Regions from separate parts of the Streptomyces sp. NPDC044064 genome, predicted to be linked through region 3. Evidence: riboswitches for the same ligand, from Rfam matches in the RefSeq annotation. Region 3 holds a riboswitch; each other region holds the start of a gene.
The links. A riboswitch is a leader RNA that binds a small molecule or an ion and turns the genes downstream of it on or off. The one in region 3 is predicted to bind S-adenosylmethionine.

Region 1: it holds a riboswitch for S-adenosylmethionine, as region 3 does, so the genes downstream of both, thrC (threonine synthase) here and AC07DS_RS21550 (aminotransferase class V-fold PLP-dependent enzyme) in region 3, are expected to answer to the same signal.
Region 2: it holds a riboswitch for S-adenosylmethionine, as region 3 does, so the genes downstream of both, AC07DS_RS28105 (amino acid ABC transporter permease) here and AC07DS_RS21550 (aminotransferase class V-fold PLP-dependent enzyme) in region 3, are expected to answer to the same signal.

Annotation. Positions count from the first base shown of each region.
Region 1 covers NZ_JBWKFN010000021.1:8,935-18,734, reverse strand. Annotated here, with positions in the region: gene AC07DS_RS29905 (ROK family protein) at 1-703, opposite strand, end outside; gene AC07DS_RS29900 (extracellular solute-binding protein) at 813-2,087, shown strand; gene AC07DS_RS29895 (DUF3263 domain-containing protein) at 2,123-2,347, shown strand; gene otsB (trehalose-phosphatase) at 2,397-3,230, shown strand; gene AC07DS_RS29885 (alpha,alpha-trehalose-phosphate synthase (UDP-forming)) at 3,235-4,653, opposite strand; gene AC07DS_RS29880 (glucosyl-3-phosphoglycerate synthase) at 4,740-5,684, opposite strand; SAM riboswitch class I at 5,843-5,984, shown strand; gene thrC (threonine synthase) at 6,002-7,285, shown strand; gene AC07DS_RS29870 (MoaD/ThiS family protein) at 7,336-7,611, shown strand; gene AC07DS_RS29865 (cold-shock protein) at 8,053-8,259, shown strand; gene groL (chaperonin GroEL) at 8,583-9,800, shown strand, end outside.
Region 2 covers NZ_JBWKFN010000018.1:165,969-175,768, forward strand. Annotated here, with positions in the region: gene AC07DS_RS28075 (dihydrodipicolinate synthase family protein) at 1-589, opposite strand, end outside; gene AC07DS_RS28080 (FAD/NAD(P)-dependent oxidoreductase) at 678-2,075, opposite strand; gene AC07DS_RS28085 ((2Fe-2S)-binding protein) at 2,068-2,370, opposite strand; gene AC07DS_RS28090 (NAD(P)/FAD-dependent oxidoreductase) at 2,367-3,545, opposite strand; gene AC07DS_RS28095 (putative leader peptide) at 3,699-3,821, shown strand; gene AC07DS_RS28100 (glutathione S-transferase C-terminal domain-containing protein) at 4,019-4,906, shown strand; SAM riboswitch class IV at 4,985-5,095, shown strand; gene AC07DS_RS28105 (amino acid ABC transporter permease) at 5,484-6,464, shown strand; gene AC07DS_RS28110 (amino acid ABC transporter ATP-binding protein) at 6,461-7,252, shown strand; gene AC07DS_RS28115 (transporter substrate-binding domain-containing protein) at 7,313-8,332, shown strand; gene AC07DS_RS28120 (putative leader peptide) at 8,441-8,551, shown strand; gene AC07DS_RS28125 (LLM class flavin-dependent oxidoreductase) at 8,691-9,800, shown strand, end outside.
Region 3 covers NZ_JBWKFN010000012.1:273,786-283,585, forward strand. Annotated here, with positions in the region: gene AC07DS_RS21525 (C40 family peptidase) at 1-900, opposite strand, end outside; gene AC07DS_RS21530 (NYN domain-containing protein) at 1,113-2,456, opposite strand; gene AC07DS_RS21535 (hypothetical protein) at 2,494-2,733, opposite strand; gene AC07DS_RS21540 (rhomboid family intramembrane serine protease) at 2,887-3,630, shown strand; gene AC07DS_RS21545 (Lrp/AsnC family transcriptional regulator) at 3,627-3,908, shown strand; gene AC07DS_RS21550 (aminotransferase class V-fold PLP-dependent enzyme) at 3,944-5,305, opposite strand; SAM riboswitch class IV at 5,466-5,582, opposite strand; gene trpD (anthranilate phosphoribosyltransferase) at 5,669-6,733, opposite strand; gene qcrB (cytochrome bc1 complex cytochrome b subunit) at 6,853-8,484, opposite strand; gene qcrA (cytochrome bc1 complex Rieske iron-sulfur subunit) at 8,481-9,539, opposite strand; gene qcrC (cytochrome bc1 complex diheme cytochrome c subunit) at 9,536-9,800, opposite strand, start outside.

The sequences.
Region 1 (9,800 bases), on a different contig from region 3:
CGTCGGCCAGCGCGTCCACCGCCTCCTGCCAGACCCGGACGGCGTTCGGGTCACCGGACGCGACGGCCTTCGCGCAGTCGGCCGCGTCCGCTTCCGGGTCCCCGCAGGCCGCCGCCCACGCCTCGCTGACGGCGGACGCGGAGGCGTACCGCTCCAGGCAGCCGTGCTGCCCGCAGGGGCACGGGGTCCCGCCGGGCCGTACGACGACATGGCCGATCTCGCCGGCGAAGCCGTGCGCGCCCGCCTCCACCCGCCCGTCGACGCCGATGGCGCCGGCGATGCCGGTGCCCAGCGGCACGAACAGGAAGCGGTCGGCGCCCCTGCCCGCGCCGATCCGGCCCTCGGCGAGCCCGCCGGTGCGCACGTCGTGGCCGAGGGCCACGGGCACGCCGAGCCGGTCGGCGAGAAGGGCGCGCAGGGGCACGTCCCGCCAGCCGAGGTTGGCCGCGTAGACGGCGATGCCGTGCTCCTCGTCGACGATGCCGGGGACCGCGAGGCCGGCCGCCGCGGCCGGTTCGCCGTAGTGCTCCACGCCGTACGCGCGCAGCTCCGCGGCGAAGCCGAGGATGGTCTCGACCACCGCGTCGGGCCCGCGCTCGCGGCCGGTCGCGCGGCGGGCGCGATGCAGCAGCGCGCCGTCGTCTCCGACGAGGGCCGCCTTCATCCCGGTACCGCCCACGTCCAGGGCGATGACATGTCTCACGGGGGACAGTGTGGCCCGCGGACCCACAAGAGGTCTAGTCCACTCGCGTGGTGTAGACCTTATGTGTCCACATATTGAACGGTCAGACAGCAGGGTTGGGGCTTTGACAGTGCGTCGGCGTACGGCAGGAACGATCGCGGTGGTGTCCGCACTGGGCATGACGGCGGTCCTCGGCGGCTGCGGGAGTACGGGCTCCTCCGACGTGACCCTCAGACTGGTCGCGGCCGACTACGGCGACTCCACGGCGAACAGCTCGAAGAAGTACTGGGACAAGCTGGCCGAGGCGTACGAGTCCCAGCACTCCGGAGTGAAGGTCGAGGTCAGCGTCTACTCCTGGAACGACGTCGACCGCAAGGTCAAGGAGATGGTCGACGCCGGGGACGCGCCCGACATCGCCCAGATCGGCGCCTACGCCGACTACGCGGCCGCGGGCAAGCTCTACCAGGCCTCCGACCTGCTCTCCATCCGCACCCAGGCCGACTTCCTCTCCCAGCTCTCCGACGCGGGCGAGTGGAAGCACGTGCAGTACGGCATCCCGTTCGCCGCCTCCACCCGGGTGCTCTTCTACAACAAGACCCTCTTCGCCGAGGCCGGCATCACCCCGCCCACCACCTGGAGCGAGCTGGCCGCCGACGCGAAGGCGCTCAAGGACAAGGGGGTGAAGTACCCCTACGCGCTCCCGCTCGGTTCCGAGGAGGCGCAGGCCGAGACCATGCAGTGGCTGCTCAGCGGCGGTGCCGGCTACACCGACGACGTCGGCACCTACACCATCGACTCGGCGCAGAACGTCGAGACGTTCACCTGGCTCAGGGACGACCTGGTCGGCAAGGGCCTGACCGGTCCGGTCGCCCCCGGCAGGCTCAACCGCGCGGACGCCTTCGCCGCCTTCGCCGACGGCCAGGTCGGCATGCTCAACGGGCATCCCACCCTGATCCAGCAGGCCGCCAAGAAGGGTGTGCGCTTCGGCACGGTCCCGATGCCGGGCCGCACCGGCAAGGCCAAGGCCGCGATGGGTGTCACCGACTGGATGATGGGCTTCAAGCAGCACGGGCACGCCGAGCAGATAGGCGACTTCCTCGACTTCGTCTACGAGCAGAAGAACGTCCTCGCCTTCTCCCGCGAGTACGGACTCCTCCCGGTCACGGGTTCCGCGTCCAACACCATGACCGAGTCGGACTCCGCCCCCGACAAGGACCTGCGCCCCTTCCTCGACCAGCTCCCGATCTCCGAGCTGTACCCCGTCGGCAAGACCTCCTGGGCGACGGTCAGCGCGTCCGTGAAGAAGGAGATCGGCCAGGCGGTCACCCCCGGCGGCAGCCCCTCCGGCGTCCTGACCCGTCTCCAGGCGACGGCGACCGAGGCGGACAGCAGCGACGCGAGCTGACCCGGCTGTCACCGCCCGGCGTTACGGTGACCCTCATGGAACTGGGCACCCGCGAAAAGGCCGTCCTCGCGCTGGAGCGCCGGACCTTCCCCGGCCCCGGCGCGAAGGAACGGGCCATCCGCGAGGAACTGGGCCTTTCCCCGGTCCGCTACTACCAGCTCCTCAACGCCCTGCTGGACGACGAGCGGGCCCTGGCCCTGGACCCGGTGACGGTGAACCGTCTGCGCCGGGTCCGGGAGGCACGCCGCTCGGAGCGCTGAGGTTTTGCTGCCAGGAGTGACCAGGGCCCGCCCTGGATACTGTCGCCGTATGGACCTTCTGCCGACCCCGGTGACCCAGGCCGGACGGGACGGACTCGCCGCGCTGCTCGCCAGGCCCCGCACCGCGGTGATCGGCCTGGACTTCGACGGCACCCTGGCCCCCATCGTCGCCGACCCCGAACAGGCCCGAGCCCACCCGGACGCCGTCCCCGCGCTGGCCGTCCTCGCCCCCAAGGTCGCCTCGGTGGCCGTGATCACGGGCAGACCCGCCGAGGTGGCGGTCAGGCACGGCGGCTTCGCGGGCACCCCCGGCCTGGAACACCTCGTCGTCCTCGGGCACTACGGCGCCGAACGCTGGGAGGCCGCGTCCGACACGGTCACCGCACCTCCGCCCCACCCCGGCGTGGCCGAGGTCCGCGCCGAGCTGCCGGGCCTCCTGGAGCAGACCGGGGCCGGGCACGGCACCTGGATCGAGGAGAAGGGGCGCGCGATCGCCGTGCACACCCGCCGCGCCGACGACCCGCAGGCCGCGTTCGATGCCCTGCACGACCCCCTCGCCGACCTCGCCACCCGCCACGGACTGATCGTCGAGCCCGGCCGGCTCGTCCTCGAACTCCGCCCGCCCGGCATGGACAAGGGCGTCGCCCTCCTCGACCACGTCCGCGCCACCGGAGCCGGGTCCGTCCTCTACGTCGGCGACGACCTCGGCGACCTCCCCGCCTACGCGGCCGTCGACAAGCTCCGCTCCGACGGCGTCCCCGGCCTCCTGGTCTGCAGCGGCAGCACCGAGGTCACGGAACTGGCGGAACGGGCGGACGTGGTGGTGGACGGCCCGGAGGGAGTCGTGGCCCTCCTGCGAGCCCTGGCAGCACGCATGCCCTGACCCGCTACCGCTCCAGTCCGCCCAGCTGATCCAGGAACCACTGGGCGGGCGGCAGCGCCGTGGCGGCCACGGCGAGCCTCTTCGAGCGTTCCGCCCGCTCACCCGCCGGCAGGCTCAGCGCCTCGTGCAACGCGTTCGCCGTGCCCCCGATGTCGTACGGGTTCACCACGATCGCGTCCTCGCCCAGCTCCTCGTACGCCCCCGCCTCCCGCGACAGCACCAGCGCGCACCCCTCCTCGGAGACCACCGGCACCTCCTTGGCGACCAGGTTCATGCCGTCCCGGATCGGGTTCACCAGCGCCACGTCCGCGAGCCGGTACGCGGCCAGGGAGCGGGCGAAGTCGTCCTTGACGTGCAGCACGACCGGCGTCCAGCCCTCGGTCCCGTACACGGAGTTGATCGTCTCCGCCACCCGCTGCACCTCGGCCGTGTACTCCCGGTAGACGGCGAGGTCCTGCCGGGACGGGTAGGCGAAGGCGAGGTGGACCACCCGTTCGCGCCACTCGGGGTGGTCCTCCAGGAGCTGCCGGTACGCCAGCAGGCCGCGCACGATGTTCTTGGACAGCTCGGTGCGGTCCACCCGGACGATCGTCCGGCGCCCCTCGCCGATCTCCTCCCGCAGCGCGGCCATCCGCTCGTCCACGTCCGTCCGGTGCGCCCGCTCGCGCAGGAAGTCCGCGTCCGCGCCGAGCCCGTGCACACCGATCCGGGTCCCGGACGGGATGCCGGGGCCCAGCACCGCGTGACAGCAGTCGGTGAACGCGTCCGCCCACCGCTGGGTCAGGAACGCGGCCCGGTCCGCGCCCAGGATGCCGGTCAGCAGCTCGGCCGCGATGTCGTCGGGCAGCAGACGGAAGTAGTCCGGCGGGGCCCACGGGGTGTGCGAGAAGTGGCCGATGCGCAGGTCGGGGCGGAGCCGGCGGAGCATCCGGGGGGCGAGGGCCAGGTGGTAGTCCTGGATGAGCACCGCGGCGCCGTCCGCCGCCTCCTCGGCCAGCGCCTCGGCGAAGGCGCGGTTGTACGCCTCGTACGACGCCCACTGCCGCCGGAACTCCGCGTCGAAGACCGGCTCCAGCGGCGTCTGGTACAGCATGTGGTGGACGAACCACAGCACCGAGTTGGCGATGCCGTTGTACGCGTCGGAGAACACGGTCGCGTCGATGTCGAGCATCCGCACCCGCTGCCCGCCGGTCTCCTCGGCCGGCAGCAGCCCGCCGCCCGCGCGCCGTACCGCCTCGCGGTCGCCGTCGCCCAGCGCGGCGCACACCCATACCGCGTTGGTGTCCGGCCCGATGGCCGACAGACCCGAGACCAGCCCGCCGCCGCCCCGTCTGGCACGCAGCGAGCCGTTCTCGAGGACCTCGTACGAAACCGGGCCGCGATTGGACGCGACCAGCACCTCAGCACCGTGGGTGGAAGCCATACGCCTCAACCTAGCCCGGCCCGGAAACGCTCAAACGTACGGTCTGCCCCGGAAGGGGGCTGTATACAGCCGTTCTCGTGCGCCCTTCACGCCACCCGGCGCGCCGCGTACTCCGCGATCTCCGCCATCGGCGGCCGCTCCTCGGTGTCCACCGAGTAGGTGCGTGGCTCGAACCCGTCCTCGCCCCGCTCGAACTGGGTGAGGGACGGCCGTACGAGGTGTCCGCGGGCGAGCCTGAGCTGTGCCGTGCGGTAGATCGCCGCGGCCATCCGGCCCAGCGCCTGTCCGTCCTGGTGGCGGTGCTTGCGCACACCGACGTCGACCTGGGCGAGGGCGTCCAGGCCGACCAGGTGCACGGCGTCGACCAGCATGCCCAGCTCGACGCCGTAGCCGACGGGGAAGGGGAGCTGTTCGAGCAGCGAGCGGCGGGCCGCGTACTCGCCGCCGAGCGGCTGCACGAAACCGGCCAGCTGCGGCCAGTGCATGTTCAGCAGCGGACGGGCCATGAGTTCGGTGACCCGGCCGCCCTGTCCGGTCGCGCCGCCGAGCGGGCGGTCGTACATCGCCTTGACCAGGTCGACGCCGGGTTCGGTGAGCAGCGGGCCGACGATGCCGGAGACGAAGTCGGAGGAGAACTCCTTCAGGTCGGCGTCGATGAAGCAGATGACGTCCCCGCCGGTCACCAGCAGCGAGCGCCACAGCACCTCGCCCTTGCCGGGGACGGCCGGGATGCGCGGGAGGATCTCGTCGCGGTGGACGACCCGGGCGCCCGCCGAGGCGGCCACCTCGGAGGTGCGGTCGGTGGACCCGGAGTCGACGACGACGATCTCGTCGACGAGCGGGACCTGCTGCATGAGGTCGTGACGGATGATCGCGACGATGTCGCCGACCGTCTCCTCCTCGTTCAGCGCGGGCAGGACGACGGAGACGGACTGACCGGTGCGCTGCTTGGCGGCGAGTATCCGGTGGAGCGGACGATCGGTCACGGACCAGGAGCGGGTGGCCAGCCAGCGCTCGACTTCTTCCAGCACGGTCTGCGGCTCCTCACTGTCGTGATCACATGGCGTGACCGTGTGATCCATCTCGCGGTTCGGACGACTATCTCAACTGTCCTGGCCTTCGGTTACAGTCTTGAACAACGCCGGTGACCATCGCATGTCAGGGTCAACGAGCGTTGACAACCACATACAGCTCATCCAGAGGGGCAGAGGGAAACGGCCCGATGAAGCCCCGGCAACCCTCCAGTCGGTTCTCGTTCTCCAGCGAGGCTCCCGGCTAGGGAAGGTGCCAAATCCGTCTCACGGCGAGATGCGTCGTGAGGAAGATGAGGAGAAAGGGCCTCGCCTCCATGGCTGTGCAGACAGTTGCAAGCACCAGCAATCCCACCGTAGACCTCGGCCCCGCCACAGCTCTGAGCTGTCGCGAGTGCGGTCACCGGGTGCCCCTCGGGCCGGTGTTCGCCTGCGAGGAGTGCTTCGGTCCGCTGGAGATCGCCTACGACTTCGCCGCCTACGACACCGAAGAGCTGCGCAAGCGTATCGAGTCCGGCCCCGCGAACATCTGGCGTTACGCGCCGCTGCTGCCCGTCCCCGCCGACGTGGCCGACAAGCCCAACATCAACCCGGGCTGGACCAAGCTCGTCAAGGCCGACAACCTGGCCCGCGAGCTGGGTGTCACCGGCGGGCTGTACGTGAAGGACGACTCCGGCAACCCGACGCACTCCTTCAAGGACCGGGTGGTGGCCCAGGCCCTGGAGGCGGCGCGCGCCTTCGGCTTCACCACGCTCTCCTGCTCCTCGACCGGCAACCTCGCCGGTGCCGTCGGCGCCGCCGCCGCCCGCGCCGGCTTCCGCTCCTGCGTGTTCATCCCGCACGACCTGGAGCAGGGCAAGGTCGTGATGGCCGCGGTCTACGGCGGCGAGCTGGTCGGCATCGAGGGCAACTACGACGATGTGAACCGGTTCTGTTCCGAGCTGATCGGTGACCCGGCCGGCGAGGGCTGGGGCTTCGTCAACGTCAACCTGCGGCCGTACTACGCGGAGGGCTCGAAGACCCTGGCGTACGAGATCTGCGAGCAGCTCGGCTGGCGGCTCCCGGACCAGATCGTGGTCCCGATCGCCTCCGGCTCCCAGCTCACGAAGATCGACAAGGGTCTGCAGGAGCTGATCAAGCTCGGGCTCGTCGAGGACCGGCCGTACAAGATCTTCGGTGCGCAGGCCGAGGGCTGCTCGCCGGTGTCCACCGCCTTCAAGGCCGGTCACGACGTGGTCCGCCCGCAGAAGCCGAACACCATCGCCAAGTCGCTGGCGATCGGCAACCCGGCCGACGGCCCGTACGTCCTGGACATCGCCCGCCGTACCGGTGGCGCGGTGGAGGACGTGACGGACGAGCAGGTCGTGGACGCGATCAAGCTGCTGGCCCGGACCGAGGGCATCTTCGCGGAGACCGCCGGCGGCGTGACGGTCGGCGTGACGAAGAAGCTGATCGAGGACGGTGTGCTGGACCCGGCCCTGACGACGGTCGTCCTCAACACCGGTGACGGTCTCAAGACGCTGGACGCGGTGGCGGGTACGGGGCTCACCGCGACGATCCGTCCCACCCTCGAGTCGTTCCGCGACGCGGGGCTCGTCTAGGGACCTCGTCCTACCCCGTCCTTTCGTTCCGCCTGACCGGAGGTTTCATCGTGAGCGTCACCGTCCGCATCCCCACCATCCTGCGCACCTACACGGGCGGCCGGGCCGAGGTCGCCGCCGAGGGCGGGACCCTCGCCGAGGTGATCCAGGACCTGGAGAAGAACCACACGGGCATCGCGGCCCGGGTTCTCGACGACCAGGGCAAGCTGCGCCGCTTCGTCAACGTGTACGTCAACGACGACGACGTCCGCTTCGAGCAGGGGCTGGAGACGGCGACCCCGGACGGTGCCGGTGTCTCCATCATTCCCGCCGTCGCCGGCGGCTGATCAAAAGTGGACCATTACCTTCGGTAACCGCGGTTACTGAATGTTCATCGAATGGCCTCCTCCGTGAGAGAAGCGGAGGGGGCCATTCTGTGTGATTGAGCGCGGTAAGGTTGGGGAACGCGTGCCGGATCTGCGGGTCGCAAGCCCCGGAATCATGCCTTACGCCCGGTGAGAAGCAGCCAAAGTACACGCGGAGTATGCGCCTTTTGCGCCTTTTATATAGCCCGACTTGCCCTGAATTCGGGCGAATTCTCGGCAGATTCCGGATCGCGCTCGTCCAGAATTCTCGTCCGATTGACCTGTTGCAGAGGGCAGTTGGACAGATACATTCAGCCGCGGTCGACGCGTTCCGGCGCACGCCCCCGACCAATGGGGGGTGAGGTCTGACCCGGGTCCGCGAAGTGTGGATCTGTGCAAGGGCCAGTAATAGGGGAGTTAGGCATGGCTCAGGGCACCGTCAAGTGGTTCAACGCGGAGAAGGGGTACGGCTTCATCGCGGTCGACGGTGGTGCGGATGTTTTCGTCCACTACAGCGCGATCCAGATGGACGGTTACCGCACCCTGGAAGAGGGGCAGCGGGTCGACTTCGAGATCTCGCAGGGTCAGAAGGGCCCGCAGGCGGACATGGTCCGGCTGGCGACCAGCTGAGGCACGCGTCGACTGACAGCGACGTTCTTCTGTTCATCTTCGAAGGGTCCGTACCTCCTGGGGTACGGGCCCTTCGTCGTGCCCGGGGTCCCTGTTCGCGCGCGGCTGAGCGCCCCCTCCGGCATGCCCGAGGCGCTTGCACTCGGGGGGGTCGAGTGCTAATCATTGGCGTTAGCACTCTGAAGGTGAGAGTGACAAGAAGGACCGGGTCGGTGAGGCCCGCAGGCCAGGTGGGGCAAGGAACCACAGGTCGGCGAGCCGTCCGTCGCGGGCGCGGGCGCGGTCCGAAGGAATCACCCCCAGTCCTGGAGGGACCACTTCACATGGCCAAGATCATCGCGTTCGACGAGGAGGCGCGGCGCGGCCTCGAGCGCGGCATGAACCAGCTCGCGGACGCCGTGAAGGTGACGCTCGGCCCCAAGGGCCGCAACGTCGTCCTCGAGAAGAAGTGGGGCGCCCCCACGATCACCAACGATGGTGTCTCCATCGCCAAGGAGATCGAGCTCGAGGACCCGTACGAGAAGATCGGCGCCGAGCTGGTCAAGGAAGTCGCCAAGAAGACGGACGACGTCGCCGGTGACGGTACGACCACCGCGACCGTGCTCGCCCAGGCCCTGGTCAAGGAAGGCCTGCGCAACGTCGCCGCCGGTGCCAACCCGATGGCTCTGAAGCGCGGTATCGAGAAGGCCGTCGAGGCCGTCTCCGCCGCCCTGCTGGAGCAGGCGAAGGACGTCGAGACCAAGGAGCAGATCGCCTCCACCGCGTCCATCTCCGCCGCCGACACCCAGATCGGCGAGCTGATCGCCGAGGCCATGGACAAGGTCGGCAAGGAAGGCGTCATCACCGTCGAGGAGAGCAACACCTTCGGTCTGGAGCTCGAGCTCACCGAGGGCATGCGCTTCGACAAGGGTTACATCTCCGCCTACTTCGCGACCGACATGGAGCGCATGGAGGCGTCGCTCGAGGACCCGTACATCCTCATCGCGAACTCCAAGATCGGCTCCGTCAAGGACCTGCTCCCGCTCCTCGAGAAGGTCATGCAGTCGGGCAAGCCGCTGCTGATCATCGCCGAGGACGTCGAGGGCGAGGCCCTGTCGACCCTGGTCGTCAACAAGATCCGTGGCACCTTCAAGTCCGTCGCCGTAAAGGCTCCGGGCTTCGGTGACCGCCGCAAGGCCATGCTCGGCGACATCGCCATCCTCACGGGCGGCGAGGTCATCTCCGAGGAGGTCGGCCTCAAGCTGGAGAACGCGACCCTGGACCTCCTGGGCCGCGCCCGCAAGGTCGTCATCACCAAGGACGAGACCACCATCGTCGACGGTGCCGGCTCCTCGGAGCAGGTCGGCGGCCGGGTCAACCAGATCCGCGCCGAGATCGAGAACAGCGACTCGGACTACGACCGCGAGAAGCTGCAGGAGCGCCTGGCGAAGCTCGCCGGCGGTGTCGCGGTCATCAAGGCCGGTGCCGCCACCGAGGTGGAGCTCAAGGAGCGCAAGCACCGCATCGAGGACGCCGTCCGCAACGCGAAGGCCGCGGTCGAG
Region 2 (9,800 bases), on a different contig from region 3:
CCAGCAGGACGTCGTCGGCGCCGATCAACAGGTCGAGTTCGGGGGCGAGTTCGGCGATCCGGTAGGCGCGGCGGACATCGCCGGAGAACTCCTTGACGCCGTGGATGTGGCCCTCGCCGTGCAGCCGGGCGAGGAGTTCGGGCACGAGGTCGACCTTGGTGTCGATCGGGTTGTTGTACGCCACCACCGGGACGCCCGCCCTCGCGACCTCCGCGTAGTGGGCGAGCACGGACCGGTCGTCGGCGCGGTAGGCGTTGGGCGGCAGCAGCATCACGGACGCGCAGCCGGCCTCGGCCGCCTGTTCGGCCCAGCGCCGCGCCTCGGCGGCGCCGTACGCCGCGACGCCCGGCATCACCCGCTCGCCGCCGATCGCGGCCACGGCCGTCTCCACCACCCGGGCGCGCTCCTCGGGTGTGAGCACCTGGTACTCACCGAGGGAGCCGTTCGGTACGACGCCGTCGCAGCCGTTCTCCACCAGCCAGGCGCAGTGCTCGGCATACCGGTCGTGGTCCACCGAGAGGTCGGCGCACAGCGGGAGCGCGGTGGCGACGAGGACACCGCGCCAGGGGCGGTTCTCCGGAAGGGTCATGAGTGGTCCCCAATCCAATAGAGTGTGACATATTACTGAGCTTCGTAGGTGTGTGCATGCCTCCGGCACCGGTCAGTCGGTGCGCCGGTCAGTCGGTCTCGCGCTCGGGCAGGTTCGCCAGCACCCCGAGCGGCACCGGCCGGGCGAACGGCCGGCGCCCCGGCGCGAGCGGGCATCCGGTCAGCCCGGCCACTGCGGGCCCGCACATCCGGCCCTGGCACCAGCCCATCCCGGCCCGGGTGAGCAGCTTCACGGTGCGCAGGTCCCCGGCTCCGAGCGTGCCCACGGCCGTACGGACCTGCCCGGCGGTGACCTCCTCGCAGCGGCACACCACCGTGTCGTCGGTGATCCGGCCGGCCCAGTCGGCGGGCGGGGCGTACACCGTGTCGAGCACCGCGAAGAATTCCCGCAGCCGAGTGCGGGCGCGAGCGGCCGCGGCCCAACGGCGCGGATCGGGCGTGGTGCCGTGCAGCCGGGCGGCGGCGGAGCGGCCGGCGATGTGTCCCTCGGCGAGCGAGAGGGCGGCGCCGCCGATCCCGGTGGTCTCTCCGGCCGCCCAGACGCCCGGTACGTCGGTGCGCTGCTCGTCGTCGACCCGGACGTCCGTACCGGACAGCGTGCAGCCCAGGGTCTCGGCGAGGTCGGTGTGCGGCAGCATGCCGTGCCCCACCGCGAGGGTGTCGCAGGGGATGCGGCGGACGCTGCCCGGCCTGAGCCGTCCGTCCCGGTCGAGCGCACCGATGCCGACCGCCTCCAGCCGGTCGGTGCCGTGCGCCTCCACGACGGTGTGCCGGGGCAGGGTACGGACACCGTGCCGTACCAACCGGCCGCCGTACCAGGCGCCTTCGGCGAGCTTGCCGGGCTGCGCGACGAGTGCCGGGGCCCGCCGCAGCAGGGCCTTCGGGTCGGCGGACTCGACCAGCGCGGCCACGCGGGCGCCCGCCGCCGCGAGCCCCGTGGCCACGGGCAGCAGCAGCGGCCCGGTCCCGGCGACCACGGCCGTACGGCCCGGCAGCACGAGGCCGCCCTTGAGCATGGCCTGCGCGCCGCCCGCGGTGACGACTCCGGGGAGCGTCCACCCCGGGAAGGGCAGCACCCGCTCGTAGCCGCCGGTGGCGAGCAGGACGGCGTCCGCGCGGACGGTGACACCCTCCTCCTGCGCGGGACCGCGCAGCGCGTGCACCGCGAAGTCCCCGGACTCGCCCTCCACGCACCAGACATGGTGATCCGTCAGGTGTGTGATCCGACCGGCGGCAATCTGCCGGTCGAGTCCGTCCCGCAGTCGTTCCCAGGTGCGCCACTGGTGGTGCAGGGCCTGGGGGCGGCGGGCGCCGAGTGCGGCTGCGGGCTGCCGGTAGAACTGCCCGCCCGCCTGTTCGGCCGCGTCCAGGAGGGTCACGCGCACGCCGCGCGCGGCCGCGGCCAGCGCTCCGGCCAGCCCCGCGGGGCCCGCCCCGACGACGGCGAGATGCGGTCGCTCAGTCATCGTCCGGGCCCGTCCCCTCCTGTGTGCGGATCACATCACCCGGCCGTACCGGGAGCAGGCAAGCCCGCCTGTTCGCCAGGCCGTTGACGGTCACAAGGCAGTCGAAGCACACCCCGATCCCGCAGAACACCCCGCGCGGCCGGCCCGCTTCACGCGTGCTGCGCCAGGCGGTCACACCGGCCGCCCACAGCGCGGCCGCGACCGTCTGGCCGGGCAGCGCCTCGAGGGGCCTGCCGTCGAAGGTGACGCTGAACGGGGCGCCCGGCCGGGCGCGGGCCAACTCCCTCGGATTCATGGGGTGTCGTCTCCGTTCGTTCCAGGGGTGGCGGCCGCCTCGAACCGCTCCGGACGGAAGGGCGCGAGATCCAGGTGCGGCGTCTTCCCGGTCAGTGCCCGGGCGATCGACTGCCCGGTGCCGGTGGCCAGTCCGATGCCCGCGCCCTCGTGGCCGCAGGCGTGGTACAGGCCGGGCAGCCGGGCGTCGGGGCCGATCGCCGGGAGGTGGTCGGGCAGGTAGGGCCGGAATCCCGCGTACGTCCGCAGGGCGCACACCCGCTCCAGGAAGGGGAACAGTCCGATCGCACCGGCCGCCAGCGCCCGTACCGCCGGAAGGGACAACGAGCGGTCGAATCCCACCCGTTCACGGGTGGCGCCGATCAGGACCGGACCGGCGGCCGTGCCCTCGACGACCGGCGAGGTCCTGAGCGCGGCCGAGTCGCTCGCCACGTCCGCCACGTAGTCCGCTGCGTACACCTTGTGCCGGACCATGCGCGGCAGCGGCTCGGTGACCAGGACGAAGCCGCGGCGGGGGAGAACCGGCAGGTGCACGCCCGCCAGTGCGGCGAGATCGCCGCCCCAGGTCCCGGCCGCGTTCACCACCGCCGGGGCGTGGATGTCGCCCTGGTCGGTACGGACGCCGAGCACCGACCCGCCCGCCGCGCGCAGCACCCCGGTCACGGTCCACCCGGTGAGCAGGCGGGCGCCGGAGGCGCGGATCAGGTGGGCGGCGGCCAGCGCGGGCATGACCTGTGCGTCCTGCGGATAGTGGACGCCACCCGCCATGCCGGGCGCCAAGTGAGGTTCAAGAGCGTGGAGTCCGGCCGGGTCCACGGGCTCGGCCGTGACACCGGCGGCGCGCTGGCCCGCGGCGAAGTCCGCCAGCGCACCGAGTGCCCCGGGCGTCGAGGCGACCACCACACCGCCCTTGGGCTCGTACTCGACCGACGCCCCCAGTTCCCCGGCCAGCTCGGCCCACAAGCGGGCCGACAGCAGGGCGAGTTCCAGCTCGGGGCCCGGCTCCTTGTCTGAGACCAGCAGGTTGCCCTCGCCGGCACCGGTGGTGCCGCCGGCCACCGGGCCGCGGTCCACCACCGTCACGTCGAGGCCGGTCCGCGCGGCGTACAGCGCACAGGCCGCGCCCACCATTCCGGCTCCGACGACCACGACATCGCAGGTCAGTCGCTTCGCCACATCAGTACTATGTCACATGTTGCACTCCCTGAGGAGTCCCCCGCACCGCCCTCGTCACCCGCCCGGAGTCCCAGGCGTGGACGCCCCCTTGACGTCGTACGACGGCGGATCGACACTCCAGGGGAGGGAATCCTAGTGAACAGGTAGGGAAACATGGTGCGCCTCCGGACGGTGGTCGGCCGAGCGGGCCGTACGCCGTTGTACGCACCACTTCTCACCTCCCGCCTGCACATCGACCTGCTGCGCGTCTGCAGCGCCATCAGTCCTCGGGGCTGAGTCTGCGGGGTTGAGCCTGCGGGGTTGAGCCTGCGGGGCCGAGGCAGGCCGTCATGGCTCAGCGGGCCCGCCGACCGACCGCACCGAACCGGGCCCGCCGACCGCACCGCACCGGGCCCGCGACCGCCCCTCCGCACCCACCGACCGACGACGCTTCCGCCGCGCGTACGTCCGCGCGCCCGCCCCAGGGGAGACGCATGTCCATCACTCCGCTCGCCGCCGTCCCGACCGCGCACCGCGCCGCCCCCGCCTTCCGGGGCCGGATCGGCCGGGACGCGCGCAGCGGCCACTACGCCGTGCCCCACCGCTACCGGCTCCATCTGTCCACCGCCTGTCCCGACGGACTTCGCCTCGCCATCGGGCACAGCCTCCTCGGCCTCGACGGCAGCTGTCCGGTGGCCTTCCTGCCCGCCGTCCCCGACCGTCCCGGCGGCGGCCACTCCGCCCTGCGCCCGCTGTACGAGGCGAGCGCCCACCACTACACCGGACCGGCGCTCGCGCCGGTGCTCAGCGACGACTGGTCCGGGCGCATCGTCAGCACCCACAGCGCCGACATCCTGCGCGACCTGGACCGCTTCCCCCGCAACGGGCGCCCCAGCCTGTACCCGTGCGGCACGGAGAGCCAGATCGAAGCCGTCGAACGGCTCTGCGCCGAGGGGATCGAGGAGGCCGCGCAGCGCGCCGGACGGGCCGACGCCGATCCCGCAGAGCGGGCGGCCGCGCTCGATCTGCTGCTGGACACGCTGGGCCGGATCGAGCGGTACCTGGAGGGCGAGGAGTACCTCGTCGATGGCCGACTCACCGCAGCGGACGTCGAGTTGTGGGTGACGCTGGTGCAGCTGGACACCGTGCACCGCTGCCACCTCGACGCCTCCGCCGTGCACCGCATCGCAGACCACCAGGCGCTCTGGGGTCACGCCCGCCGCCTGGCCGCCCACCCCGCCTTCGGTGCCCACCTGGACCTCGACGGGATCGCCCGCCGCCACCACGGGCACTGCCGGGGGCTGGAAGCCGCCGGAGCCGCCGTCCAGATCCTGGACTGGAGGGGTCACGCCGCGGACGCCTCGGGCACTTCCAGCAGGTGAGAGCAGGTCGGGCGGGTCCATTACTCGGACAGCCGTTGACATGCGAACGGCCAACTGCCTTTACTTGCCGCACAGAACGGTCATGAGCGTCAGCGCCAAGCCCTGGCTGGCTGACCGGCAACCCTCGCATCGCGGTGGGGTGCCCCAGGTGACGACCGGACCGGACGACGACTTCGGTAAGCGCGAGGGCCCCGCGGGGCCGGAACAGTGACAGGTGACGCCATGTACGCAGCTCTCCGGACGGCCGCGGGCCGTGCCCAGAGCTGCGTACCGCCGTACGCCGGGCTCCTCGTCGCCGATCGCGCCGTCGATCTCCTCCGCGTCAACAGCGCACTGTGTACCGCGTCGGGCAGCCGTGCCCGCTGTCGGGGCTGACCTCACTTCCCAGCCCCGCCCTTCCCGGCTCAGCGCTTCCCAGCCCCCGCGTTCCTGACGCACACCCCGGTGCGGTGTGCCGTCGTCCGCCCAGCCCCCGGTTCCCGTGCGTTCCCGTGTGCCACCTCGTGCCGTAGCGCCGTCGTAGCCCATTCCTGGCCCGCCGTGATCCCGGGGTGTCCGACTCCCGCCGGAGCCCGCCATGAGTGAACCCCCAGGCGCCGCCGTGTCCCTCGCCGGGGCCCGACCAGCCGACACACCATCAAAGAGTCTGACAGCACAACGAGTTCAGCCGCTGCGTCGGCCCGGCCGGTGGATCGTCACCGCCGTCGTCCTCGTGTTCGTCGCGCAGATCGTGCACGGACTGGCCACGAACCCCTTCTACCAGTGGGACCGCTTCCGCTACTGGTTCCTGCGCCCCGTCATCCTCGACGGTCTGGGCATCACCCTCGAAGTCGCCGCGCTCAGCGCCGTGTTCGGCCTGCTCGGGGGCGTCCTGCTGGCCCTCGGCCGGCTCTCCGGCAGCCCGGTGCTGCGGGCGGTGAGCTGGACCTACACCTGGCTGTTCCGCTCGGTACCGCTGATCGTCGTCCTGATCTTCCTCTACAACTTCAGTGCGCTGTACAAGACGTTGAGCCTCGGCATCCCCTTCGGGCCGGCCTTCTTCACCTTCGACGAGTCCAGGCTGGCCACCGACCTGACGGTCGCCGTCGTCGGCCTGAGCCTCAATGAGGCGGCCTACGCGGCCGAGGTCGTACGCGGCGGCATCCTCTCGGTGGACCAGGGCCAGCACGAGGCGGCGGCCGCGCTCGGACTGCCGAGGGGCTACCAGTTCACCCGCATCGTCTTCCCCCAGGCCCTGAGGTCCATCACCCCGAACTACGTCAACCAGCTCATCGGCCTGATCAAGAGCACGTCCCTGGTGTTCTACGTCTCCCTGCTCGACCTGTTCGGCTCGGTGCAGACCATGGGCAGCACCTACCCGGGCGACATCGTGCCGCTGCTGCTCGTCGCCACCGTCTGGTATCTGCTCCTGACCAGCGTCGTGTCCGTCGTCCAGTTCTACGTCGAGCGGTACTTCGCCCGCGGCGCCACCCGCGGCCTGCCGCCGACCCCGCTGCAGAAGGCGCGCACCGGCCTCGCCGACCTGAGGGCCCGGCTGCGCCGGGAGGCCGCCGTATGACCACCACCCGGACCCCGCAGCCGGCCCCGGCCGCGCTGGAGATCCACGACGTCCACAAGTGGTACGGCGCCCACCGCGTCCTCGACGGCATCGACCTGACCGTGCGCCCCGGCGAGGTCACCGTCGTCCTCGGCCCCTCCGGCTCCGGCAAGTCCACGCTGCTGAGGGTCGTCAACCATCTGGAGAAGCCCGAGATCGGGCACGTCAGCGTCGGTGGCGAGCTGATCGGCGTCAGGCGCGGCAGCGGGGGCCGGCTGAGGGAGCTGAGTGAGCGCGCGATCCTGGCCCAGCGCAGCCGTATCGGCTTCGTCTTCCAGAACTTCAACCTCTTCCCGCATCTGACCGTCCTCGACAACGTCGCGGCCGCCCCCGTCGCCACCGGAAGACTGACCAGGCCCGAGGCGCAGGAGCTGGCGCGCGAACTGCTCACCCGGGTCGGCCTCGGCGACCGGACCGGCGCCTACCCGCGGCAGCTGTCCGGCGGCCAGCAGCAGCGCGTCGCCATCGCCCGCGCCCTCGCCCTGCGGCCCGGCATCATCCTCTTCGACGAGCCGACCTCGGCGCTCGACCCCGAACTCGTCGGCGAGGTCCTCTCCGTGATCAAGGACCTGGCGAGCAGCGGCACCACCCTCGTCATCGTCACCCACGAGATCGGCTTCGCCCGCGAGGTCGCCGACCGGATCGTCTTCATCGACGGCGGAAGGATCGTCGAACAGGGCCCGCCGGCCGAGGTGCTGGACCGCCCACGGCACGAGCGGACCCGGGACTTCCTGAGCAAGGTCCTCTGACCTCCCTCCCCTCCCGCTTCACCCCTGTTGCACCCTCACCACCGAACGACAAGGACAGCCATGCCCACCCAGTTCTCCCGACGCAGCCTGACACGCGGCCTCACCGCGGCGACCGCTCTCGCCGCCCTCGCCGGTGGACTCGCCGCCTGCGGGGGCGACAGCGAGGCCGCCACGACGACCGACCCGGCCGGCACGGTGACCGTGGGCCGGGTGTCCAACGGCGCGGCCAGGCAGACCGAGCTGAAGGTCTCAGAGGTGAAGTCCATCAGCGCCGAACTGCCCGCCTCCGTCCGGAAGAGCGGGACCCTGAAGATCGTCGTGGGGGCTCTGCCCGACGGCTTCCCGCCACTGGCCTACGTCGGCAGCGACCAGAAGACGCTCACCGGCGCCGAGCCCGACTTCGGCCGTCTGGTCGCCGCCGTCCTCGGACTGAAGCCCCAACTGTCCAACGCCACCTGGGAGAACATGTTCGTCGGCATCGACAGCGGCAAGGCCGACGTCGGCTTCGCCAACATCACCGACACCGAGGAACGCAAGAAGAAGTACGACTTCGCCTCCTACCGCAAGGACAACGTGGGCTTCGAGGTGCTGAAGAAGAGCACCTGGAACTTCGACGGCGACTACGAGAACCTCGCCGGGAAGACGGTCGCCGTCGACAACGGCACCAACCAGGAGAAGATCCTCCTGGAGTTCCAGGCGAAGCTGAAGAAGGAGGGCAAGAACCTCACGGTCAAGCACTACGCCGGCAAGAACGCCACGTACCTGGCGCTGACCGGCGGCAAGATCGACGCCTACTTCTCCGCCAACCCCGGTGTCGCCTACCACGTCACCCAGACCGCCAAGTCGCCCGACCCGACCCGCAGCGCGGGCACCTACTCCGGTGCCGGGGCCGGTCTGCAGGGGCTGATCGCCGCGACCACGAAGAAGGACAGCGGGCTGGCCCGGCCGCTCGCCGACGCCATCGACCATCTGATCAGGAGCGGGCAGTACGGCAAGTGGCTGGCCGCGTACAACCTCTCGAACGAGGCCGTGGACAAGGCGGAGGTCAACCCGCCGGGACTGCCGCTGGACAACTCCTGACCGGTCGCCGGGAACATCCGGGGTCACCCGGGTGTTCCGGCTCATGACGAGATCCGCCAGGCGGACGCCGACCAGGCCCGCCGTGCCGGACGGACGGAGGTGTGGGCCGTGTCCCGGGTACTCCCGCTGCGCGTCCCGCAGCCGTACCGCTCCGTCCGCCTGCACTCCCGGCCGCACATAGACCTCCAGCGCGTGGCCGGCGCACTCTGTCGCCCCTGACTTCTCCCCGGCCGCAGCGGTCCACTCGGACCCACGCCCGGGTTTCACCCTGCCGCGCTCGCCCGCCGCCGACGTCCCGCTGCCGCGAGCCGGTGTTCTCGTACGCAGATCCGGTACGGACATCCAGGAAGGCACCCACGTGTCCTCAACTCCCTCCCCTTCCCTGCATCTCGCCGTCGCCCTGGACGGCACGGGCTGGCATCCGGCCTCCTGGCGCGAGCCGGTGGCCCGGCCCCGGGACCTGTTCACCGCCGGTTACTGGGCCGACCTGGTCACCGAGGCCGAGCGCGGCCTGCTCGACTTCGTGACCATCGAGGACGGCCTCGGCCCGCAGTCCTCCGGCCTTCTGGAACCGGACGAGCGCACCGACCAGGTCCGCGGCCGGCTGGACGCCGTGCTGATCGCCTCCCGGGTCGCCCCGCTGACCCGGCACATAGGCGTGGTGCCGACGGTGGTGGCCACGCACACGGAGCCGTTCCACATCTCCAAGGCGATCGCCACCCTCGACCATGTGAGCGGCGGCCGCGCCGGACTGCGTGTGCAGATCACCGCCCGGCCGAACGAGGCCGCCCACTTCGGCCGCCGCACCATCCCCCTGATCGACGCCTACGACAGCTCGTCCGCCCAGGAGCTGGTCACCGAGCTGTTCGACGAGGCCGGCGACCACGTGGAGGTGGTACGCCGGCTCTGGGACAGCTGGGAGGACGACGCGGAGATCCGGGACGCGGCCACGGGCCGCTTCATCGACCGGGACAAGCTGCACTACATCGACTTCGAGGGCCGCCACTTCAGCGTCAAGGGCCCCTCCATCACGCCCCGCCCGCCCCAGGGACAGCCGGTCGTCACCGCCCTGGCCCACGACACCATTCCGTACCGGCTCGTCGCCCGCCAGGCCGACATCGGCTACGTCACCCCGCACGACTCCGACCAGGCCCGCGCGATCGTCGCCGAGATACGCGCCGAGCAGGCCGCGGCAGGCCGCGCCGAGCAGACCCTGCACGTCTTCGGCGACCTCGTCGTCCTCCTCGACGACGACCCGGCCGCGGCCACGGCCCGCCGCGAGCGCCTCGACGCGCTCGCGGGGGAGCCGTACACCAGCGACACCCGGATCTTCGCCGGCACCCCCGCCCAACTCGCCGACCTGCTGGCGGAACTGGGGGAGAGCGGCCTGACCGGATTCCGGCTGCGGCCCGCCGTACTCGGCCACGACCTGCCCCGGATCACCCGGTCACTCGTGCCCGAACTGCAG
Region 3 (9,800 bases):
CACCAGGTCGCCGACCTTGAGGTCGCTCTGGCTGGAGATCCGGGTGCCGATGTTCGCCTGGGCCTCGGAGGTGCGCGGGATGGAGACACCGGCCTGCGCGTAGGCCCAGGAGGTCAGGCCCGAGCAGTCGAACGAGGACGGGCCGGAAGCGCCGTAGACGTACGGCGTGCCGATCTTGCTCTGGGCGGCGGAGAACGCGGCCGAGGCGCGGCCGGAGGCCGGCGGGGCGTCGCCGAGGTCCACCCGCTCGGTGGAGGAGCGGTTGGCACGCGCCTGCTCTGCGGCGAGCGCGGCCTTCTCCTTGGCGGTCAGGGTGTTGAGCAGCTTCTGCGCCTCGGCGAGCTTGCCCTGGACTTCCTTCTTCTTGTTGCCCAGCTCGGTGCGGGTGGCGGCGAGGTCCTTGAGCTTCTCGGTGGCCTCGGCGCGCTCCTGGGCGAGTTCGCGCTGTTTGTCCTGAATCTTCTTCAGCGCCTCGACCTGCTGGCTGCTCAACTGGTCGAGCGTGGAGGCCTTGTCGAGGAAGTCGTCCGGGTTGGAGGACAGGAAGAGCTGGACCGAGGAATCTATGCCACCGGAGCGGTACTGGGCGGTCGCCAGCGAACCCAGGCTGTCGCGGAGCTTGTTGAGCTCCTGCTGGCCGCGGGCCACGTTGTCCTGGATGGTGGAGATTTCCTTCTGCAGCTTCTGCTGCTTCTCCTTGGCCCCGTTGTACTTCTCGGTGGCCTGTTCAGCCTGCTCGTAGAGCGTGTCGACCTTTGCCTTGACCTCGTCCTTGCCGAGCTTCTCGCTCGGCGCGGCATTGGCGGCGTTCGCGCTGAGCGCGACGGCAGCGGCGGCTGCGGTGGTCAGCACGGTGACACGCGTGCGACTCGGCTGCTTGGGTCGACGATGGGACGCCACGGAGGACGAACTCCTTCTTGTGAGTGATCACCCGTTCGGAGGTTCGAGCCCAGACCCTAGTGACCCAGTTGTGATCAGTTCAAATCCTCGCGGCAAAAAAACCTGTGACGCAATGCATTCTTTGCACATAACTCACTTGCAGTGAGGCGCGATTGACCCTACGTGGCGTGAGAGTCGGGCCAATTCGGGCATTGCGTATGTGCGTTGGACCTTCAGGACAGTCGCTTCAGAAGTACCGCAGAGGCGACGGGCCGGGCACCGGCTCTGGCGACCCCGTCGGCGACCTCCCGGTCGGTCGAGGCGACGATGACCGGACGGCCCGGCGGCTCCGCGCGCACCAGCTGGCGGATCAGCTCGTCGGCCGTGACCCCCGGCTTGGAGAACAGCACCCGCACCCCGCGCGGCGGCGCGAGCAGCACCGGCGCGGCCAGTTCGGCGCCGTCGAAGACACAGGTCACCTCGGCGCCGGTCTGCGCGGCGAGCGCCGAGAGCTGCCCCAGGAGCCGCAGCCGCTGCTTCTCCAGCGGCATCTGCGGATAGCCGGTCTTGGTGACGTTGTAGCCGTCGACGACCAGATGCGCCTGCGGCAGCGCGAGCAGCTGGTCCAGGATCGCCGGATCGTTCTCGGACAGGGCGCGGGCCGCGATGTCCTTCGGGGTCATACGCCCCGGTTCGACCGCGTCCACGGTCTCGGCCGGGCGCACGGAGACCGGGGGCAGGGCGAGTTCGCGCCGCAGCCCCTGGGTGGCGTCCAGCAGGGTGTCGAGCAGCAGGCGTACCCGCATGTCCTCGACGCTGCGCCCCTCGCGGGCCGCCCGGCGGGTGGCCTCCAGCCCGGCCTCGGCCTCGCCCAGACGGGCCTTGAGCCGGCGGGACTCGCTCTCGGCGGCCGACAGCTGCGCCTGCCCCTCGGCGCGCACGGCCTCGATCTCGCCCTGGACCTTGCGCAGCGCGGCCTCGCCGCGCTTGACGTCGCTCAGCGCGGCGCGGAGCTTGCGGTGCAGCGACTCCGCTTCCTTCTTCGCCGACTCCGCTTCGCCGCGCAGCCGTTCGGTCTCGGTCCGGGTCTGTGCCCGGGCCTCGGCCAGTTCCTCGCGCAGCCGCTCCAGCTCGGCCCGGCTCTCCTCGTCGGCCCGCTCGGCGTCCGCCCGCTGGGCCTCCTCGCCGGCCGCGGTGACCAGCTTCACCCAGCCCGCCGGACGCAGTACGTAGGCCGCGGCCGCCACGTCGAGCGGGTCCGCGGCCGGGGGCGGCGAGCCGGAGTCGAGGGCGCCGGACAGCTCCGGCTGCGCCTCTCTGAACTTCTCTCCGATCCGCTGCCGGAAGAGCGGATCGGTCTCCAGTGCGGCCGCCATCGCGTTCCCGGCGAACTTGGCCCGCCGGTTCGGTGCGAACCGGGCATACTGCCGCAATTGGGCGGGCAGTTCCGCCAGGGTCAGGCCGCCGAATCCGTCCGAGACGATCTGCACGACCCGTCGGCGCACTCCGTCGGGCAGCGGACGGTCAAGCACCTCAGCGGTGCCGTCGCCCGGCCCCCCGCCTGCGGTCTCCACCATCCGTCACACCCCAATACCTGTACGGGGCCCGCTCCGCTCAGGAGCCGGCGCCCGGCCTGTCCACGAGTTCCACCTGGTCCACCGCGTTGCACCAGCGGCAGCGCACCGAGTCGATGGTCTCACTGACCACCTCGCGCTCCTCGACCGTCGGCTCACCGGCGAGGTCGAGGTGGACGTACTCGACGACCTTCGACGAGCGGGTCACGTCGAAGCGGGTGAGGTTGCCGCAGAGGGTGCAGCGCCATCGCGTCGTGGCGGTCGGCAGGGGAACCGTCATCGTGACTTTTCGCTTCCTTCTCGGGTCGGTCCGCGTCGCTCCTCGACGCGTGTGGCTCGTAACCCTACGGCCTGGCGGGTCCTCACCGCCCGTCCGTCCGCGGCGGCGAGGCGGTCTGTCAGGTTGCGTCCCCTTACGTCATGCTCTGTAGTCATGATCAACACCTGGAGCACGACGGCCGGCCGCACACTCAGGGCGCTCCGGGACACCCCCGCGCCGATGACGTACGCCCTCATCGCCGTGTGCTCCCTGATCTTCGTCCTGGGCCCGGCCTCCGGACTCACTCCGGTGTACGGCTCCGCGGACGCGCTGCCGGCCGCGCAGCGCGCGTACTTCCGGCACTGGGGGGTGGTCCCGGCGCGGCTGTTCGACGAACCCGTCCGGGAGGCCCTGACCCCGGTCACCGCGCTGTTCGTGCACGGCAGCTGGGTGCACCTGATCGGCAACATGCTCTTCCTCTTCGTCTTCGGGATCATGACCGAGGAACGAATGGGCCGGGTGGAGTTCACCCTCTTCTACGTCTGCTGCGGTTACCTGGCCCTGCTGGGCTACGCGGCCGCCAACGCCACCTCCGAGCAGTCACTGGTGGGCGCGTCCGGGGCCATCTCGGCGGTTCTCGGCGCGTTCCTCTATCTGTTTCCCCGCGCCCGTGTCACCAGTCTGCTCCCGTTCCTGTTCTTCCTGCCGATGCGCTTCCCGGCCTGGGTGGTGCTGCCCTTCTGGGCGGCGCTGCAGTGGCTGGCGGCGGGGCGCGCCGGCGAGGGGCCGGGGGTCGCCTACCTCGCGCACCTGGTCGGCTTCGGGGTGGGGTTCGGTTACGCATGGGTGCGATACCGGCGTACCACTAAGGTTGAGTGCGCACCGGCTCCGGCACCCGAGGGAGAGAACCCGTCGTGATCACCGCGATCGTCCTGATCAAGACCAGCGTGGACCGGATCCCCGAGATCGCGGAGCAGGTCGCTTCGCTGGATTCGGTGAGCGAGGTCTTCTCCGTCACCGGTACGTACGACCTGATCGCCATGGTGCGGGTGCGCCGGCACGAGGATCTGGCCGACGTGATTCCGGGGCGGATCAGCAAGATTCCCGGGGTCGAGGCCACGGACACGCACGTAGCTTTCCGTACGTACTCGCAGCACGACCTCGAGGCGGCCTTCTCGATCGGTCTGGACAACTGATCGGCTGAAGACCGCCTCACCAGGCGTTCAGAGGCTCACACCGCCGGGACGCAGCGGCCCTCCTCCGTGCGGTACGTCCACTTCGCGCCCTCGGTCACCAGTTCCTTCACCGCCGCGACGAAGCGCTCCACGTGCTCGTCGGGGGTGCCCGCGCCGAAGCTCACGCGGATCGCGTTCAGGGACTTCTCGCCCGGCGCGGCCTCGGGGGCGCCGCACTCGCCCTGGGTCTGGGGGTCGGAGCCGAGGAGGGTGCGGACCAGGGGGTGGGCGCAGAACAGGCCGTCGCGGACGCCGATGCCGTACTCGGCGGAGAGGGCTGCGGCGAAGTGGGAGCTGTTCCAGCCGTCCACGACGAAGCTGATCACGCCGACGCGGGGGGCGTCGTCCCCGAAGAGGGAGAGGACCCGGACCTCGGGCACCTCGGCCAGGCCCGCCCGCACCTTCGCGATCAGGTGCTGCTCACGGGCGACCAGCGCGTCGAAGCCGGCCTCCGTCAGCGCCCTGCAGGCGGAGGCGATGGAGTAGGCGCCGATGACGTTCGGGGAGCCGGCCTCGTGGCGGGCGGCGCTCTCGTGCCACTCCACGGCCACTCCCCCGTCCTCGCGCCGGGTCACCTTACGGCTGGCGCCGCCGCCCGCCAGGTACGGCTCGGCCGCGACCAGCCAGTCGGCGCGGCCGGCCAGGATGCCGGAGCCGAAGGGGGCATACAGCTTGTGGCCGGAGAAGGCGACCCAGTCGACGTCGAGGTCCTGGACCGACACGGGGTGGTGCGGGGCCAGCTGGGCGGCGTCCAGGACGATCCGGGCGCCGTGCGCGTGCGCCGCGGCGGCCAGCTCGCGCACCGGCCACAGCTCGCCGGTCACGTTGGAGGCGCCGGTGACGCAGACCAGGGCCGGGCCGTGCGGCTCACGGTCGGCGAGGGCCCGCTCCAGGGTCTCGACGGCCTGCCGCGGGGTGCGCGGGGCGTCGAGGTAAGTGACGCGGGCGTCCCGCCAGGGCAGCAGGGAGGCGTGGTGCTCGGTCTCGAAGACGAAGACCTGGCAGTCGGCGGGCAGGGCGGCGGCGAGGAGGTTCAGGGAGTCCGTGGTCGAGCGGGTGAAGACCACCTGGTCGGCCGCACGGCAGTCGAGGAACTCGGCGACCGTCCTGCGGGCGTTCTCGAACAGGTCGGTGGAGAGCTGGGAGAGGTAGCCGGCCCCGCGGTGGACGCTGCCGTAGTACGGCGCGTAGGCCGCCACGTCGTCCCAGACACGCTGGAGGGCGGGGGCGCTGGCCGCGTAGTCGAGCGCCGCGTAGGTGACTTCGCCGCCGGTCACGAGCGGGACGGTGACGTCACCGCCCAGAACGGGCAGAGGGGCACAAACGGACTGGTCGGCGGCAGCGGTGAAGACGGACATGGCGAGCTCCTGTGAGAGGAATGCGGAACCACCACGTGAGCGCGTACGGCTCGAACGTGGGGAAGGTGAAAGGGGTACGCGGAGGCGGGGCTCTACGCCCTATCGCATTCGCTTGCTCACAGAAGGCTCCCTCGACGACCAGGACCCCTGGTTTGCGAGGGGTCCGCGCTTGCCGTGGACCTCGCTGCCCACGGCCTGGTCTTCACCCGGGGCACCCCGCCACGGACGGAGGGTTGCCGGACAGTCGGCCGGGGCCTCATGACTGTCACTCATGACCTGATCAGGAACGTAGCCGAGCCGATCGCCGCCGCGCAACTTCTGTCCGGATCCCGGGACACCGCCGCGACGGCGATCAGCCGACCGCTACTTGTTGCTGGCCGCCACCCACCGCTCCAACGTCCGCCTCGCCTCGCCCGAGTCGATCGACACGGCCGCCTTGGCCATGCCGGCGCGGAGCTGCTCGGCCAGGGGGCCCCCGGTCGGTTCGAGGGCCACCAGGGCGGCCGCCGAGTTCAGCAGGACCGCGTCCCGTACCGGGCCCTGCTCGCCGTCCAGCACGCGGCGGGCGACCTCCGCGTTGTACGACGCGTCGGCGCCGCGCAGGGCCTCCACGGGGACGAGGTCGATGCCGACGTCCCGCGGGTCGAAGCTCTCCTCCGCGACCTTGCCGTCCCGGACCACCCACACCCTGGAGGTGGACGTGGTCGTCAGCTCGTCCAGGCCGTCGTCGCCGCGGAAGACCAGCGCGGAGTTGCCGCGCTCGGCGAGGACCCCGGCCACGATCGGCGCCATCCGGGGGTCGGCGACACCGACCGCCTGGGCGCGCACCTTGGCCGGGTTGGTGAGCGGGCCGAGCACGTTGAAGGTCGTACGGATACCCAACTGGCCGCGCGCCGCGGCGACATGGCGCAGCGCCGGGTGGAACTTCACCGCGAAGCAGATGGTGATGCCGGCCTCGTCGGCGACCTCGGCCACCCGCTTCGGGGTCAGGTTCAGGTTGATCCCGAGCTTCTCCAGGACGTCGGAGGACCCGGAGGCGGAGGACGCGGCGCGGTTGCCGTGCTTGACGACCTTCGCTCCGGTGCCGGCGACGACGATCGACGACATCGTGGAGATGTTCACCGTCTTGGCGCCGTCACCGCCGGTGCCGACAATGTCGACGGCGGGCCCGGGTACCTCGATCACGTTGGCGTGCTCGTACATGGTCCGCACGAGTCCGGTGATCTCCTCCACCGTCTCGCCCTTGGACCGCAGGGCCACCAGGAACCCGGCGATCTGCGCGTCGGTCGCCTCGCCGCGCATGATCAGGTCCATCGCCCAGGCCGTGTCGTCGGCGGACAGGTCCTGGCCGTCCAGCAGCCCGTTCAGCAGGGCGGGCCAGGAACGGCCCGCCGCGGTGTCGCCTCCAGCGGGGGTCACAGCGCTCATAGCCGCTCCTGGGTGTCTAGAAGAACAGTGTGGTCCCACCCTATCCAGCCCGGGACACGGCGAAGGGCCCCGTCCGCAACACGGACGGGGCCCTTCGGCGTGGTGTGGCGACGCGAGGATCAGTGGTGGCCGTGGCCGCTCGTGATCTCCTTGTACTCGTCGACAGTCGGCTTCGGGATCTGGTTGTCCTCGCCGTAGTAGGCGTTGCTGAGCTTGGCGCGCAGCTTCTCGGACCCCTTCACCTTGCGCTCGACACCGTTCTCGTCGACCGTCGGACCGATCTCGGCCGGCTCGTACTGGTGGTGAGCCGTGAGGGTGTGCAGCTGCTCCTGGCTGAGCGGCTCGTGCACCTCGATGAACTCACCGTGCGGCAGGCGCTTGATGATGCCGGTCTCGCGACCGTGCAGCACCTTGTCGCGGTCGCGGCGCTGCAGGCCGAGGCAGATCCGCTTGGTGGTGATGAACGCGATGACCGGTCCGGCGAAGAAGAAGATCCGGACGAACCAGGTCACGTCGTTGATCGACAGGTGGAAGTGGGTGGCGATGAGGTCGTTGCCACCACCGATCAGGCCGACCATGTACACGGTCACCCAGGCGACACCGAACGCGGTACGGGTCGGGGCGTTGCGCGGGCGGTCCAGGATGTGGTGCTCGCTCTTGTCGCCGGTGACCCAGGACTCGATGAACGGGTAGAGCGCGATCGCCGCCAGGACGAGACCGAAGAGCACCAGCGGGATGAACACGCCCAGGACGAGCGTGTGACCCCAGAAGTTGATCTCCCAGCCCGGCATGTAGCGGACCAGACCCTCGGCGAAGCCCATGTACCAGTCGGGCTGGGCGCCGGTGGACACCTGGTCGGGGCGGTAGGGACCCATGGCCCAGATCGGGTTGATCTGCGTCACCGCGGCGATGGCCGCGATCACACCGAAGACCAGGAAGAAGAAGCCTCCGGCCTTGGCCATGTAGACCGGCAGCAGCGGCATGCCGACGACGTTGTTGTTCGTCTTTCCGGGACCCGCGAACTGCGTGTGCTTGTGGTAGAAGACCAGGATCAGGTGGCCCACCATCAGGCCGAGCATGATGCCCGGCAGCAGCAGGATGTGGATCGAGTAGAACCGGGCGACGAAGTCGTGACCGGGGAACTCGCCGCCGAAGAGGAAGAACGAGATGTAGGTGCCGACGATCGGCATCGACAGGATCGCGCCCTCGGTGAAGCGGACACCGGTGCCGGAGAGCAGGTCGTCCGGGAGCGAGTAACCGGTGAAGCCGGTGAACATGCCCAGGACGAACAGGAGGAAGCCGAACAGCCAGTTGATCTCACGCGGCTTGCGGAACGCGCCGGTGAAGAACACGCGCATCATGTGCACGAACATGCCGGCGAGGAAGATCAGCGCGGCCCAGTGGTGGATCTGCCGGATGAGCAGACCACCGCGCACGTCGAAGGAGATGTGCAGGGTCGAGTTGAACGCCTCGGACATCAGCTGTCCCTGGAGCGGGACGTAGCTGCCGTGGTACTCCACCTCGTTCATCGACGGGTGGAAGAACAGCGTCAGGTAGACACCGGTCAGGATGATGATGAGGAAGCTGTACAAGCAGACTTCGCCCAACATGAACGACCAGTGGTCGGGGAAGATCTTGCGCATGTTGGACTTGGCCAGGGAGTAGATCCCGAGCCGTCCGTCGGCCCAGTCGGCGACGCGCTCGCCGGCGGGCGCCTTGCCGCGTCGCTCGTTGTTCTCGTTGGTGCTCATCCGCGCTCCCAGAATGCAGGACCGACGGGCTCTTCGAAGTCGCCGAGCGCCTCGAGGTAGCCCTCGTCGTTCACGCCGATGCGGAGCTGCGGCAGGGCGTGACCGGCGGGGCCGAAGATCACTCGGGCACCGTCGGAGAGGTCGAAGGTGGACTGGTGGCACGGGCACAGCACGTGGTGCGTCTGCTGCTCGTACAGGGAGATCGGGCAACCGACGTGGGTGCAGATCTTCGAGAACGCGACGATGCCCTGGTGCGACCACTCGAGCTCGCGCTTGTCCTTGATGTTGTCCGGCTGCAGCCGGATGATCATCAGGGCCGCCTTGGCGATCTCGTTCTGGAAGTCCTCCTGTGCCTCCTCCAGGCCCTCGGGCTTGGCGAAGGTCAGCGAACCGACGGCGACGTCCTCGGGACGCAGCGGCTGGTTCGTGTTCATGTTGACGAGCAGCTTGCCCTTGGCCCACAGCGTGTGGCGCAGCGAGGTGCCGGGCAGCGGGCCGAGGTCGCGCAGCAGCATGACGCCGGAGAGCGGCACCATGGCCATCGCGCCGAACATCGTGTTGCGGATCAGCTTGCGGCGGCCGAGCGCCGACTCCTTGGCGCCCTGCTTGAAGTCCGCGTGGACCTTCGCACGGACCTCGGGGGAGGCGGCGATCGGGTGCCGCTCGTCGGCGACCTCGACGTCGGACATCAGGGTGCGGGCCCAGTGGACCGCGCCCGCGCCGATGCAGAACAGCGCCGTACCGAGGGTCAGGCCGAGCGCGAAGTTCAGCGCGCTGATGTGACCCAGCGGGAAGACGAAGATCGCCTTGTCCTGCGGGATCGCCACGTACGAGGCGATGAAGCCGACGGTGGCCAGCATCGACACCGTGAACAGCAGGGCGACGAAGCGCTCGGACCGCTTGGCGGCCCGCTCGTCGACGTCCTGGATCCGGTGCTCGTGGGGCGGCAGCCCCGGGTCCGCGAACGGGTTCTGCTCGTCCGCGACGCTCACGGCGCCGTGCGCGTGCTCCTGCTCAGCGGGCAGGTTCTCTTCTGGAATGTCTTGGCTACTCATGACTTCTTGGCCTTTGCGGTCCGAGCGGCGACCCAGACGGCTACCGCGATCAGCGCACCGAGACCGAAGACCCATGCGAACAGGCCCTCAGTGACCGGGCCGAGACCGCCCAGCTCCATGCCGCCCGGCTGCTCCGTCTCGCTGCTGTTGATCGCGTTCAGGTACGCGATGACGTCCTTCTTGTTCTTCTCCGACAGCGTGGTGTCGGGGAAGGACGGCATGTTCTGCGGGCCCGTCTGCATGGCCTCGTAGATGTGCTTC